Regions from separate parts of the Actinoplanes sp. NPDC048988 genome, predicted to be linked through region 1. Evidence: riboswitches for the same ligand, from Rfam matches in the RefSeq annotation. Region 1 holds a riboswitch; the other holds the start of a gene.
The links. Region 1 has a riboswitch for cobalamin ahead of ACGFJ7_RS24245 (VWA domain-containing protein). Riboswitches for the same ligand answer to the same signal wherever they lie in the genome.
Positions count from the first base shown of each region.

Region 2: linked by a shared signal. The riboswitch ahead of ACGFJ7_RS22610 (ribonucleoside-diphosphate reductase subunit alpha) and the one ahead of ACGFJ7_RS24245 (VWA domain-containing protein) in region 1 are both predicted to bind cobalamin.

Region 1 covers NZ_JBICTW010000007.1:292,422-297,692, reverse strand. The annotation lists gene cobO (cob(I)yrinic acid a,c-diamide adenosyltransferase) at 1-321, opposite strand, end outside; gene ACGFJ7_RS24245 (VWA domain-containing protein) at 551-2,620, opposite strand; cobalamin riboswitch at 2,650-2,772, opposite strand; gene ACGFJ7_RS24240 (gluconokinase) at 2,817-4,391, opposite strand; gene ACGFJ7_RS24235 (hypothetical protein) at 4,453-5,271, opposite strand, start outside.
Region 2 covers NZ_JBICTW010000006.1:433,797-439,067, forward strand. The annotation lists gene ACGFJ7_RS22605 (ribonucleotide-diphosphate reductase subunit beta) at 1-625, opposite strand, end outside; gene ACGFJ7_RS22610 (ribonucleoside-diphosphate reductase subunit alpha) at 625-2,922, opposite strand; cobalamin riboswitch at 3,026-3,233, opposite strand; gene ACGFJ7_RS22615 (hypothetical protein) at 3,594-3,977, opposite strand; gene ACGFJ7_RS22620 (hypothetical protein) at 4,132-4,380, opposite strand; gene ACGFJ7_RS22625 (iron ABC transporter permease) at 4,520-5,271, shown strand, end outside.

The sequences.
Region 1 (5,271 bases):
CTCGGCCGCGTGGTCGCGCTCGGATCCGGCCCGCTGGATCCACGACCACCCTTCACCCATCTTGTGCCAGATCACGGGCGCCCCGCCGGTGGCGCCGAGCGCCTTGAGCGCGGATTCCTCACCGACCCGCCACTTCTCCGACTTGACGAACTGGAACACCCCCACGGGCCACCCGGCACTCCAGGCCCGAAGCGCCATCCCGAACGCCGCCGTCGACTTGCCTTTGCCGTGCCCCGTGTGCACAGCGAGCACAGCCTGCCGCCGCCGCTGCCGCGTCGTCAGCCCGTCATCGGGCACGCTGGCCACTTTCCCTTGCGGCATCAGACCCCACTTCCTTTCCCGTACGCGTCACTGGCACCGACCGGGCCACGCCCGCAACCCTCCCGCACGACCCGCACGCCAGGCGGGTCGTCCGCTCTCCCGGCCCGCGCACCTTCCGGCTGCCGGCGGCTTCCTCCGGCACGGCCGTCGGCGGCGCGGGCACGCTCGGCGTGACCGGAACCGCCCGGCGTCTCGACGGCTGTCCACCACCCGGTCGCGGCCGGCGAGGTCAAGCTGCCGCGCCCCTCATCTCCAGCGCCTCCAACGGCATGAGGTCGGCGCCGAGCGCCGTGGCCAGCCGCCCGGCCAGGTTGAGCCGGATCGGCCCGGTCTCGCAGTCGACGACCACCGTGGACACGCCGGCCAGCGCGGGCGCGACCGTGACCGGGTCGGGCCCGCTGGTGGCGCGCCCGTCGGTGACGACGATCAGCAGCGGCCGCCGGCGCGGATCGCGGCGGCGCTCGGTGGCGATGGTGGCCGCGGCGGAACGCAGCCCGGCGGCCAGCGGCGTACGCCCCCCGGTCCGCAGACTGGCCAGCCGCATGACGCCGACCTCGTGGCTGGACGTGGGCGGCAGCACCCGCTCGGCCTCGTGCCCCCGGAACGTGATCATCCCGATCCGGTCCCGCCGCTGGTAGGCGTCCCGCAGCAGCGAGAGCACAGCAGTCTTGACAATCGTCATGCGCTTGCGGGCCGCCATCGACCCGGAGGCGTCCACCACGAAGAGCACAAGGTTGGCTTCCCGCCCGACGTGTACCGCCTCGCGCAGATCCCGGGGATGAACCACGCTGCCGGTCCGCGCGTCCCGGCCGCGCCGGTGGAGGGCCGCGCGCAGCGTGGCGGGCAGGTGGGGAGCGCCGGCGAGCTTGCCCTGAGGCACCCGCGAGCCGACCACCCGCCCGCGCCGGGCGTAGGCCGGGGAGCGCTTTCCGGCGTGGCCGCCGACGCCGCGCCGGGCGATGCTCAGGTTCCGGGTGCGGTAGGCGGCGCCGGCGGGCGCGGCCGCCGCCGGGGAGGGCTGTTCCTGGCCGCCGGCCGGCGGCTTCGAAGCCTGTTCCTGGCCGGGGCCGTGATCGGCCGGGCTGTCGCCGCCGCCGTTCGGCCGGGGCGCCGGGCCACGGTCGTCGGGACCCGGGCCTCCGCCGCCGGGCCCGCCGCCCGGTGAAGGCGGGTCGTCCTCCGGGTCCGTGTCGTCACCGGAGCCGGTGTCCGTGGCGCCGCCGGGCCGCGGTGGAGCCTCGCGCTCGGCCTCCTGCTGCTGGGCGTCGGCTTCGGCCAGGGCCTCGGCGAGCTTCTCCTCGTCGGTCCCCGGCGGGTCGAGCGGGTCGCGCCGGCGGCGGTGCGGCAGGGCGAGCCGGGCCGCGTCCCGGACGTCGTCGGCGGTGACCACGTCGCGGCCGTGCCAGGCGGCCAGGGCGACCGCGCAGCGGGCCACCACGATGTCGGCGCGCATCCCGTCGACGCCGTAGGCCAGGCAGACCCGGGCGATCCGGTCGAGCTCGTGGTCGGGCAGTGCCACCCGGGGCAGCCGTTCGCGGGCGGCCGCGATCCGGGCCGCCAGCTCCCGCTCGTCGCCGGCGAAGCGGGCCGCGAACGCGTCGGGGCCGGCCTCGTAGGCCAGGCGCCGCCGCACCACCTCGGCCCGGTCGGTGGCGTCGCGGGGCGCCGCCACCGTCACCACCAGGCCGAACCGGTCGACCAGCTGCGGGCGCGGCTCGCCCTCCTCCGGGTTCATGGTGCCGACCAGCAGGAACCGGGCCGCGTGCTTGACCGAGACCCCGTCGCGCTCGACGTGGGCCCGGCCCATCGCCGCCGCGTCGAGCAGCAGGTCGACCAGGTGGTCGGGAAGCAGGTTGACCTCGTCGACGTAGAGGACCCCGCGATGCGCCGCGGCGAGCAGCCCGGGCTCGTACGCCTTGACCCCGTCGGCGAGCGCGCGCTGAATGTCGAGCGTGCCCACGACGCGGTCTTCGGTGGCTCCGACCGGCAGTTCGACCAGCGTCGCCGGCCGGCGGAAGTGGGGGCTGTCCGGCGCGTGCGGCCCGTCGGGGCATGCGGGGTCGGGCGCCGCCGGGTCGCAGGCGAACCGGCAGCCGCGCACGACGGCGACGTCCGGCAGCAGGGCGGCCAGGGCCCGCACGATCGTGCTCTTGGCGGTGCCCTTCTCTCCCCGGACCAGCACCCCGCCGACGGCGGGGGAAACGGCGGTGAGCAGCAGGGCCAGGCGCAGGTCGGCCAGGCCGACAACGGCCGAGAACGGGTACGGCGTCACGCGGATCCCTTCTGTGCGGGTGTCCACGCCCGCACGATGAGTGACACGAGCGGCCGGAGTCTCCTGACTCCCGGATCAGCGCTCCCCGCACGCCTTCCGGCCTGGCCGGCCGTGGCTTCTCGGCGGATCGCTCCCCGGTCACAGTGGCGGGACCGTCCCGGATTTCCACCGGGTTCCTCCGCTACCGCTCGTGGGCCATGCTTTCCTACGGCTCACCGCGCCGTCAACGCGGGGTGTCGCTCACCGCTTTTTCGGTGTCCGGGATCGGCTGGGGCGCCAGCTTGTCGAGTTCCTTGACCACGTCGAGCACGGCCAGGGCCGACGTCTCGATCAGCGGCCGCAGCCGGGCGTAGAGTTCCGCGTTCTCCGGGTCGGGCACTGTCGGCTCGCCGATCGGGACGAGCGCGGCCGCGTGGTCGAGGTCGGGCAGCTCACCCAGCGCGTGCCGGGCCAGCAGGCACGCTCCGAGGGCGGTGCCCTCGGGGGTGTCGGCCACCGACACCGGCAGGTCGAGCGCGGCCGCGAGCACACCCACCCACAGGTCGGAGGCGACCGCCCCGCCGGTGGCCCGCACCTCAGTGACCGCGATGCCCTCGGCCGTGAACGAGTCCCGCACCAGCGCCAGCTGCTGGCAGACCCCCTCGACGGCCGAGCGCACCAGGTGGGCCCGGCCGTGTTCGCGCCGCAGGCCGAGGTAGGCCCCGCGCAGGCCGGACCGCCACCACGGCGCCCGCTCCCCCAGCAGGTACGGCAGGCAGAGCAGCCCGTCGCTGCCCGGAACGACCCCCTGGGCCTCGATGAGCAGGGCGGCGTCGCGCTCGTCGGCGTCCTCGCCCTCGGCGCCGGGGCGCTCGAACCCGCCCGCGAAGCTCTCGCCGGCCCAGCGCACGACCGATCCGGCGTTGTTCACCGCGCCGCCGATCACCCACCGGTCGTCGGTGAGCGCGTAGCAGAACAGCCGCCCCGCCTTGTCGGCCGTGGGCCGGTCGACCACCGTGCGCAGGGCGCCGCTGGTGCCCAGCGAGATCGCCGCGACCCCGGCCGGGGTGGCGCCGACGCCGAGGTTGGCCAGCGGCCCGTCGGCGGCGCCGATGATGAGCGGGGTGGCCGGGTCGAGGCCGGCCGCGCGGGCGACGCCGGCGTTCAGGCGCAGCCGCCGCGTGGTGCTGACCACCTCGGCCAGCTGCTCGGCCCGGACGCCGCCGATCTCCAGCGCCTCGGGATCCCACCGGCGCTCGTGGATGTCGTACAGCCCCGTGCCGGACGCGACCGACAGGTCGAGCAGGAACGGCTCGTCGGCCACCGCCGCCAGCACCAGCTCCTTGACCCCGCCCCAGCGCGGCGTGGACCGCAGCGTCTCCGGGTCGTTCTCGCGCCACCAGGCCAGTTTCGTCAGCGGCGACATCGGGTGCACGGGCGTGCCCGTACGCCCCTGGAGCTTCTTGCCGAGCCCGGCCTCGATGATCTCGTCGCACTGCTTGCCGGCCCGGCCGTCGGCCCAGGTGACCAGGGGGCCGAGCGGCGCGCCGGCGCCGTCCATGGGCACGAGGGCGTGCAGGAACGCGCTGAGGCCGACCGCGATGACCCGGTCGCCCTGCTCGTGGCAGGCGGCGGCGACGTCGATCAGCGCTTTGACGGCCGCGTCGCGCAGCTGGGCCGGGTCGAGCTCGGCGCGCCCGGGTCCCGGCACGGAGAGCGGATAGTGAACGCTGACCAGCGCGCGCAACTGCCCGTCGGGCCCGGCCGCCACCCCTTTCGTCGCGGTGGTCCCGGTGTCGATCCCGATCACGACGTCCATGCGCAGCCTCCAGCTCTCCAGCGCCTTCCGACCTCCAACCTAGTGCCCCGCCCGGCGCCGCTCATGGCAGAGGCACCAGGATCGGCCGCCCCCGCGTGGGAGTGACCTCGAGCTCGGTGGCCGCGCCGGGAAGCAGCGCGGCCGGACCGGTCACCGGAAGCCAGGAGCCGCCGTGGGCCCGATAGCGCAGGGCACAGTTCAGTGCGGCCACGGCCACGCCCAGCTGCTGGGGAAGGCGCGCGTGGAGAACGCTCGGGCCGCCGGGGATCTCGGTCGCCAGGCCGTCCTCCAGCCGGCCCAGGTAGTGCGGGGTGGGCGCCGAGGTGGCGGGGCCGTGCATCCAGAACACGCGCGCGGATCCGTCCAGGGCCACGGTCTGCACCACGAGGCGCCGGCCGTCCGGGGTGGCGGCACGCAGGTACCACTCGGTGGGCCCGGTCCAGGCGTGGTAGCCGTGCGGGTCGGAGTACCGGGGCAGGGTGCGGATGTCCCATCCGCCGGCGGTGGCCCGTCCGGCCCGCTCCCAGCCGGGCAGGTCCCGCGTGATCCGCTCGGGGATCTGGTTGTCGGCCCCGCCGGTGTCGACGACGTCGTGCAGGTTGGCCAGCGGCACCGCCGGGTCGTCGCCGTGCTGCCGCAGGGCGACGCGCACGACACCGTCGGCCGCCGGGAACCGCCGGATCGCCATGCCGTCGGCGTCGGCGCGCAGCGGGGCGAAACCGCGCTCGACCCGCCCGTCGGCGCCGAAGCGGTAGTCGGGCGAGAACTCGACCGCCCGCCCGGCCGTGGCGACGACCAGGACGTCATGGGCGGGCCCGGCCAGCACGGCGCCGGGCGGCACCGTGCCGGCGGGGACGTGGAACGTGCTGCCGGTGGTCCG
Region 2 (5,271 bases), on a different contig from region 1:
TCGACTCGTCGCGGAAGACCCAGTTCGTCCCCGAGGCCAGGCCCGGCAGAACGCCGCGGGAGCGCAGGAAATACACGTACGCGAAAGCGCCGTAGAAGAACAACCCCTCGATGCACGCCGCGAAGCAGATCACGTTGAGCAGGAACGCGCGGCGGTCCTCTCTCGACTTCAGCTCACGAAGCTCGTGGACGGAGTCGATCCACCTGAAGCAGAACTCGGCCTTCCGCGCGATCGACGGGATGTTCTCGACCGCCGCGAACGCCTCGAACCGCTCCCGTTCGTCGGGCACATAGGTGTCGAGCAGGTTCAGGTAGAACTGGACGTGCACGGCCTCTTCGAACAACTGCCGGGAAAGGTAGAGCCGCCCCTCCGGCGAATTGACGTGCTGGTAGAGGTTGAGCACGAGGTTGTTGGCGACGATGGTGTCGCCGGTGGCGAAGAAGGCCACCAGCCGCGAGACGAGGTGCCGTTCGGCGGGCGAGAGCTTGGCCAGGTCGGCGAGGTCGCCGTGCAGGTCGACCTCCTCGACGGTCCAGGTGTTCTTGATGGCGTCCTTGAACCGGTCGAAGAAGTGCGGGTACTTCATCGGCCGCAGGGTCAGGTCCATTCCGGGGTCGAGCAGCATTACTGGCAGGCCTCACATGACTCGGGGTTCTCCAGGGAGCAGGCCTCGGCCGGGGAAAGCACCGGCACGGTCGCCTGCTGAATGCGCGTCGCCGGTCGCGAGCGCAGGTAGTACGTGGTCTTCAGGCCGGTCTTCCAGGCGTAGAGGTACATCGACGAGACCTTGCCGATGGTCGGCGCGCTCATGAAGAGATTCAGCGACTGCGACTGGTCGATGTACGGGGCGCGGGCGGCGGCCAGGTCGATCAGGGCCCGCTGCGGAAGTTCCCACGCCGTACGGAAAAGCTCGCGCACCTCGGCCGGCAGCTCGGTGATTCCCCGCACCGATCCCTCGGCCCGTTTGATCCGCTCGCGGATCGGGGCGGTCCACAGGCCGCGGGCCTTCAGTTCCCGCACGAGATAGGAGTTGATCTGAAGGAATTCGCCGGACATCGTCTCGCGCTTGAACAGGTTGGACACCTGCGGCTCGACGCATTCGTAACAGCCGGCGATCGACGCGATCGTCGCGGTCGGAGCGATCGCGATCATCAGCGAGTTCCGCAGGCCGTGCTCGCCGATCCGGGCCTTCAGGGCGGCCCACCGATCGGCTTGGGCGGGAGTGGCGCCCCACAGTTCGTGATGCAGATCCCCCTTCGCCGCCCGCGTTTCCGGATACGCCGGATGCGGGCCGAACCGCTCGGCCAGCGCCACCGACGACTCCAGCGCGGTCAGGAAGATCTCCTCCTGTACGCGGGTGGACAGCTCCCTGGCCTCGGCCGAGTCGAACGGCAGCCGCAGCTGGAAGAAAGCGTCCTGCAGGCCCATCAAGCCGAGCCCGACCGGCCGCCACCGCGGATTCGACCTGGCGGCCTGCGGCGACGGGTAATAGTTGATGTCGATGACCCGGTCCAGGAAGACCACTGCCGTACGCACGGTCTCGCGCAGTTTCTCCCAATCGACGCCACCGCCGGCGAGGTGCGCGCCGAGATTGACCGAGCCGAGGTTGCAGACCGCGGTCTCGTCGTCCGAGTTGACCTCGAGGATTTCGGTGCACAGATTCGACAGGTGAATGGTGTTGCCGGGCGCGCCGGTCTGGTTCGACAGCCGGTTCGACGGGTCCTTGAACGTCATCCAGCCGTTGCCGGTCTGTGCGAGCGTGCGCATCATCCGCCCGTACAGGTCGCGGGCCTTGACGGTTTTCACCGCCTTCTTCTCGGCCCTTCGGTACGCCTCGTCGAACGCCTCACCGAACAGGTCGGGCAGTTCCGGCGCGTCGGACGGGTCGATCAGCGACCAGTCGCCGTCGGCCTCGACCCGGCGCATGAACTCGTCCGGGATCCAGTTGGCCAGATTCAAGTTGTGGGTACGGCGTGACTCCTCACCCGTGTTGTCGCGCAGTTCCAGGAATTCCTCGACGTCGGGATGCCACGGCTCCAGATAGACGCACGCGGCGCCCTTACGGCGGCCGCCCTGGTTGACCGCGGCGACCCCGGCGTCGAGCGTCTTGAGGAACGGGACGATGCCGTTGGATCTGCCGTTGGTGCCGCGGATCAGAGCGCCCCGGCCCCGGATCCGGCTCCACGAGACACCGATGCCGCCGGAGAACTTCGACAGCTTCGCGACCTGGTGGTAGCGCTCGTAAATGGAGTCGAGCTCGTCCTTGGGGGAGTCGACCAGGAAACACGACGACATCTGCGTGTGCCGGGTGCCGGAGTTGAACAGCGTCGGCGAACTCGGCAGGTAGGCCAGCGACGACATGAGCCGGTAGAAACCGATCGCCTCGTTGGCGTTCCCGGAGAGACCGCAGGCCACCCGGAGCAGCCAATACTGCGGCGTCTCGACGACATCCCGGGAATGCGGATGCCGCAGCAGATAACGATCGGCCACGGTACGCAGCCCGAAGTATTCGAATCGGCGGTCCGCGTCCCCGTCGATCGCGTCGTCGAGCTTGCGGGCGTTACGCCGTACGAAAGCGGCCGTCTCATCCCCGATCAGCCCCAGCTGATGGGCGTAGCGGATGGACTGGGAGAAGCTCGCGACCCCCTGCAGGCGGACTTCCTTGTCCACGTACGCGGCCAGCAGCCGCGCGGCCAGCTTCGAATACTGCGGCTCCTCGCCGATCAGCTCGGCCGCCGTCTGAATGGAGAGCTTGTCGAGTTCGGCGGTGGTGGCACCGTCGTACAACCCGCTGATGGTCTTCGTGGCGACCCGTAACGGGTCGACCTCGTCGAGATCGCCGGACCAGCGCTCGACCGCCTTGACGATCTTGCTGACGTCGACCGTTTCCCGATCGCCGTCGCGTTTGCGTACCCGCACCATGTCTCCCTCGCCTGGGTGAAGGCACGCGGGAGACGCCGACGGCCACGGCACGGCCGACTGGTGGCGTCGGCCGTCCCACGCGGCCTTCGACCGCCGCACACCGGACGGCGTGCGGCGCGCTGGCAGGTCTTCGGACTCGTGGGCGCTCAGCTTCTTCCTACCGGCCGTCGCTTCCCAGGCTCGCGCCCAGTGCTGTGTGACGGCTTTCGTTCCCACTCACCGCTGCGGGGCAGTCCCGGACTCACACCGGGTTCCCTCTTGCCTCGGCCGCACCGTGACGGCGCGGCCGAACCAGCTGCGTGAGACACCATATATGGGCGGACCCGCAAAGTGACAACACCAGATGCTGTGATCGGCGTGTCGCCTCCCGTGATCACCGGTCGCCCGCCGGCTACCCTGCGCCCGTGCCGCCGAACCGCCGTACCGCAGCCCGCCGCCCTCATCCTCGACGAGAACGGCCACGTCCTGCTGTGCCGGTTCGTCACGCCTCACCCGGCCGTCCCCGAGGAGCCCAGGTGGTCCGGTCCGCACCACCCATTTCGAACCTCAGGGCGAGATTGCCGGATTCCGCGGGCCCGACCTGTTCTCGCCCCGCCACCTGGCCACGCTACTGACCGCCCTGCTCACCTCGGATCGTGCTCGGCCTGTGAACCCCGCCCCGCTGGTGGTTCTCAGCCCCGGACTTTCCTGACATCCGCCGGCCAAACGGCGAGCTTCATCCGTCCGTACGCGAACACCCGCAACTCCGGGTCAAGCCACCACAGCCGCTCGGCCCGCGTCATTCCCAGCTCCCGCCCGACCCGAAGCTCACCCAGCGGAACCCGCCGCCCCAGCCGTGGCACCCAGGTGCGGAGGCCGTCCGCCCCGAGATCGAGATAGCCGTGCCGCCACCGGCGCCCCGGTCTCTTGAGCGCCGCCTCAACCCGCACGACGCCCGCCCGAGCCCGCCCGATCCGCAGCCGTCCGAGCGCTTCCCCCAGCTCGCCGCCCACGGCCCCGGCGATGAGGTCACCCACCAACTCAGAGATCACCAGCCAATGCTCGTCGTCGAGCATCCCTCACTCAACGTGACGATCATGACGGTCGGCCGCTGCTGAGGGCCGCTCCGGCGGCGCCGTGCCTCCAGGGCCGGGTGCCGGGATGGCCGTCGCCGATCCGGAACCCCGTGTCGGCGTGCGCGGGAAGCGCCGCGAGCTTGCCGGCAGCGGGTTACTGACCCGGGCGTTCGTCGCGGCCCGGCATCGTGATGCGGCCCACCGCCTCCTCCATGGCGAAGTGGCCCAGGTATTCGTCGGGCTGGCCGGGGCGGCGGCGGTAGGCGTGCCAGTCGTCGCTGACGCCCGCGTGGATGTAGCCGATGTCGGTGCCGTCGAGGGTGACGCTGTAGCCGCCCATCGTGCTGACGGTCAGGGTCGCTCCGGCGATTCTGCGACTGTTCAGAGGTACGCGGCGCTCCATCCGTCCACCTCCACACTCCGGAGTCACGTGGCTCCAGATGGTGGCCCGGTTGCCGGCCGGAAAACAACAGCCGAACGGCCGATTCGATGAACCACCTTGGGGGCCACTGCCTTCATCGGCCACTGATCATGCTGTTAGGTTGTTGCACATCTTTGGCAACAACCAACTGTGGGGGTTTGTGGTGTCCGCCGATGTGCTGGGGCTGACCGCCCGACGGCGCCGCACGACCCTCTGGGTGCTGGGCCTGGTCGCCGGGCTGATCGCCACGGGGGTGATCGCGGTCGGCACCGGCGCGATCGGGATCGGCCCGGTGACCGTGGCCAAGATCCTGGGGCACCGGCTGATCGGCTTCCCGTCGGACGTCACCTGGACGCCGCCGCAGGAGGCCATCGTCTGGCAGGTGCGGCTTCCCCGCGTGCTGCTGGGAATGCTCGTCGGCTCCGGTCTTGCCACCTGCGGCGTGGCGCTGCAGGCGATGGTGCGCAACGTGCTCGCCGACCCGTATCTGCTGGGCATCAATTCGGGCGCCTCCAGCGGCGCCGCGGCGGCCATCCTCTTCGGGGTCGGTGCCGGCTTCGGTCAGTACGCCCTGTCGGCCAGCGCCTTCCTCGGCGCGCTCGCCGCGTCGCTGCTCGTCTTCCTGATCGCGCGCGGCGGTGGCCGGGTCACCTCGATGCGCCTGCTGCTCTCCGGCGTCGCCGTCGGCTACGCGCTCTACGCCCTCACCAGCTTCCTGATCTTCGCGTCGGGCTCGGCCGAAGGCTCCCGTTCGGTGATGTTCTGGCTGCTCGGCTCGCTCGGCCTGGCCCGCTGGGACGCGCTGCTGGCGGTGGCCGCGCTCGTCATCGGCGGCACCATCGCCTACCTGACCGTCAGCGGCCGCCGGCTCGA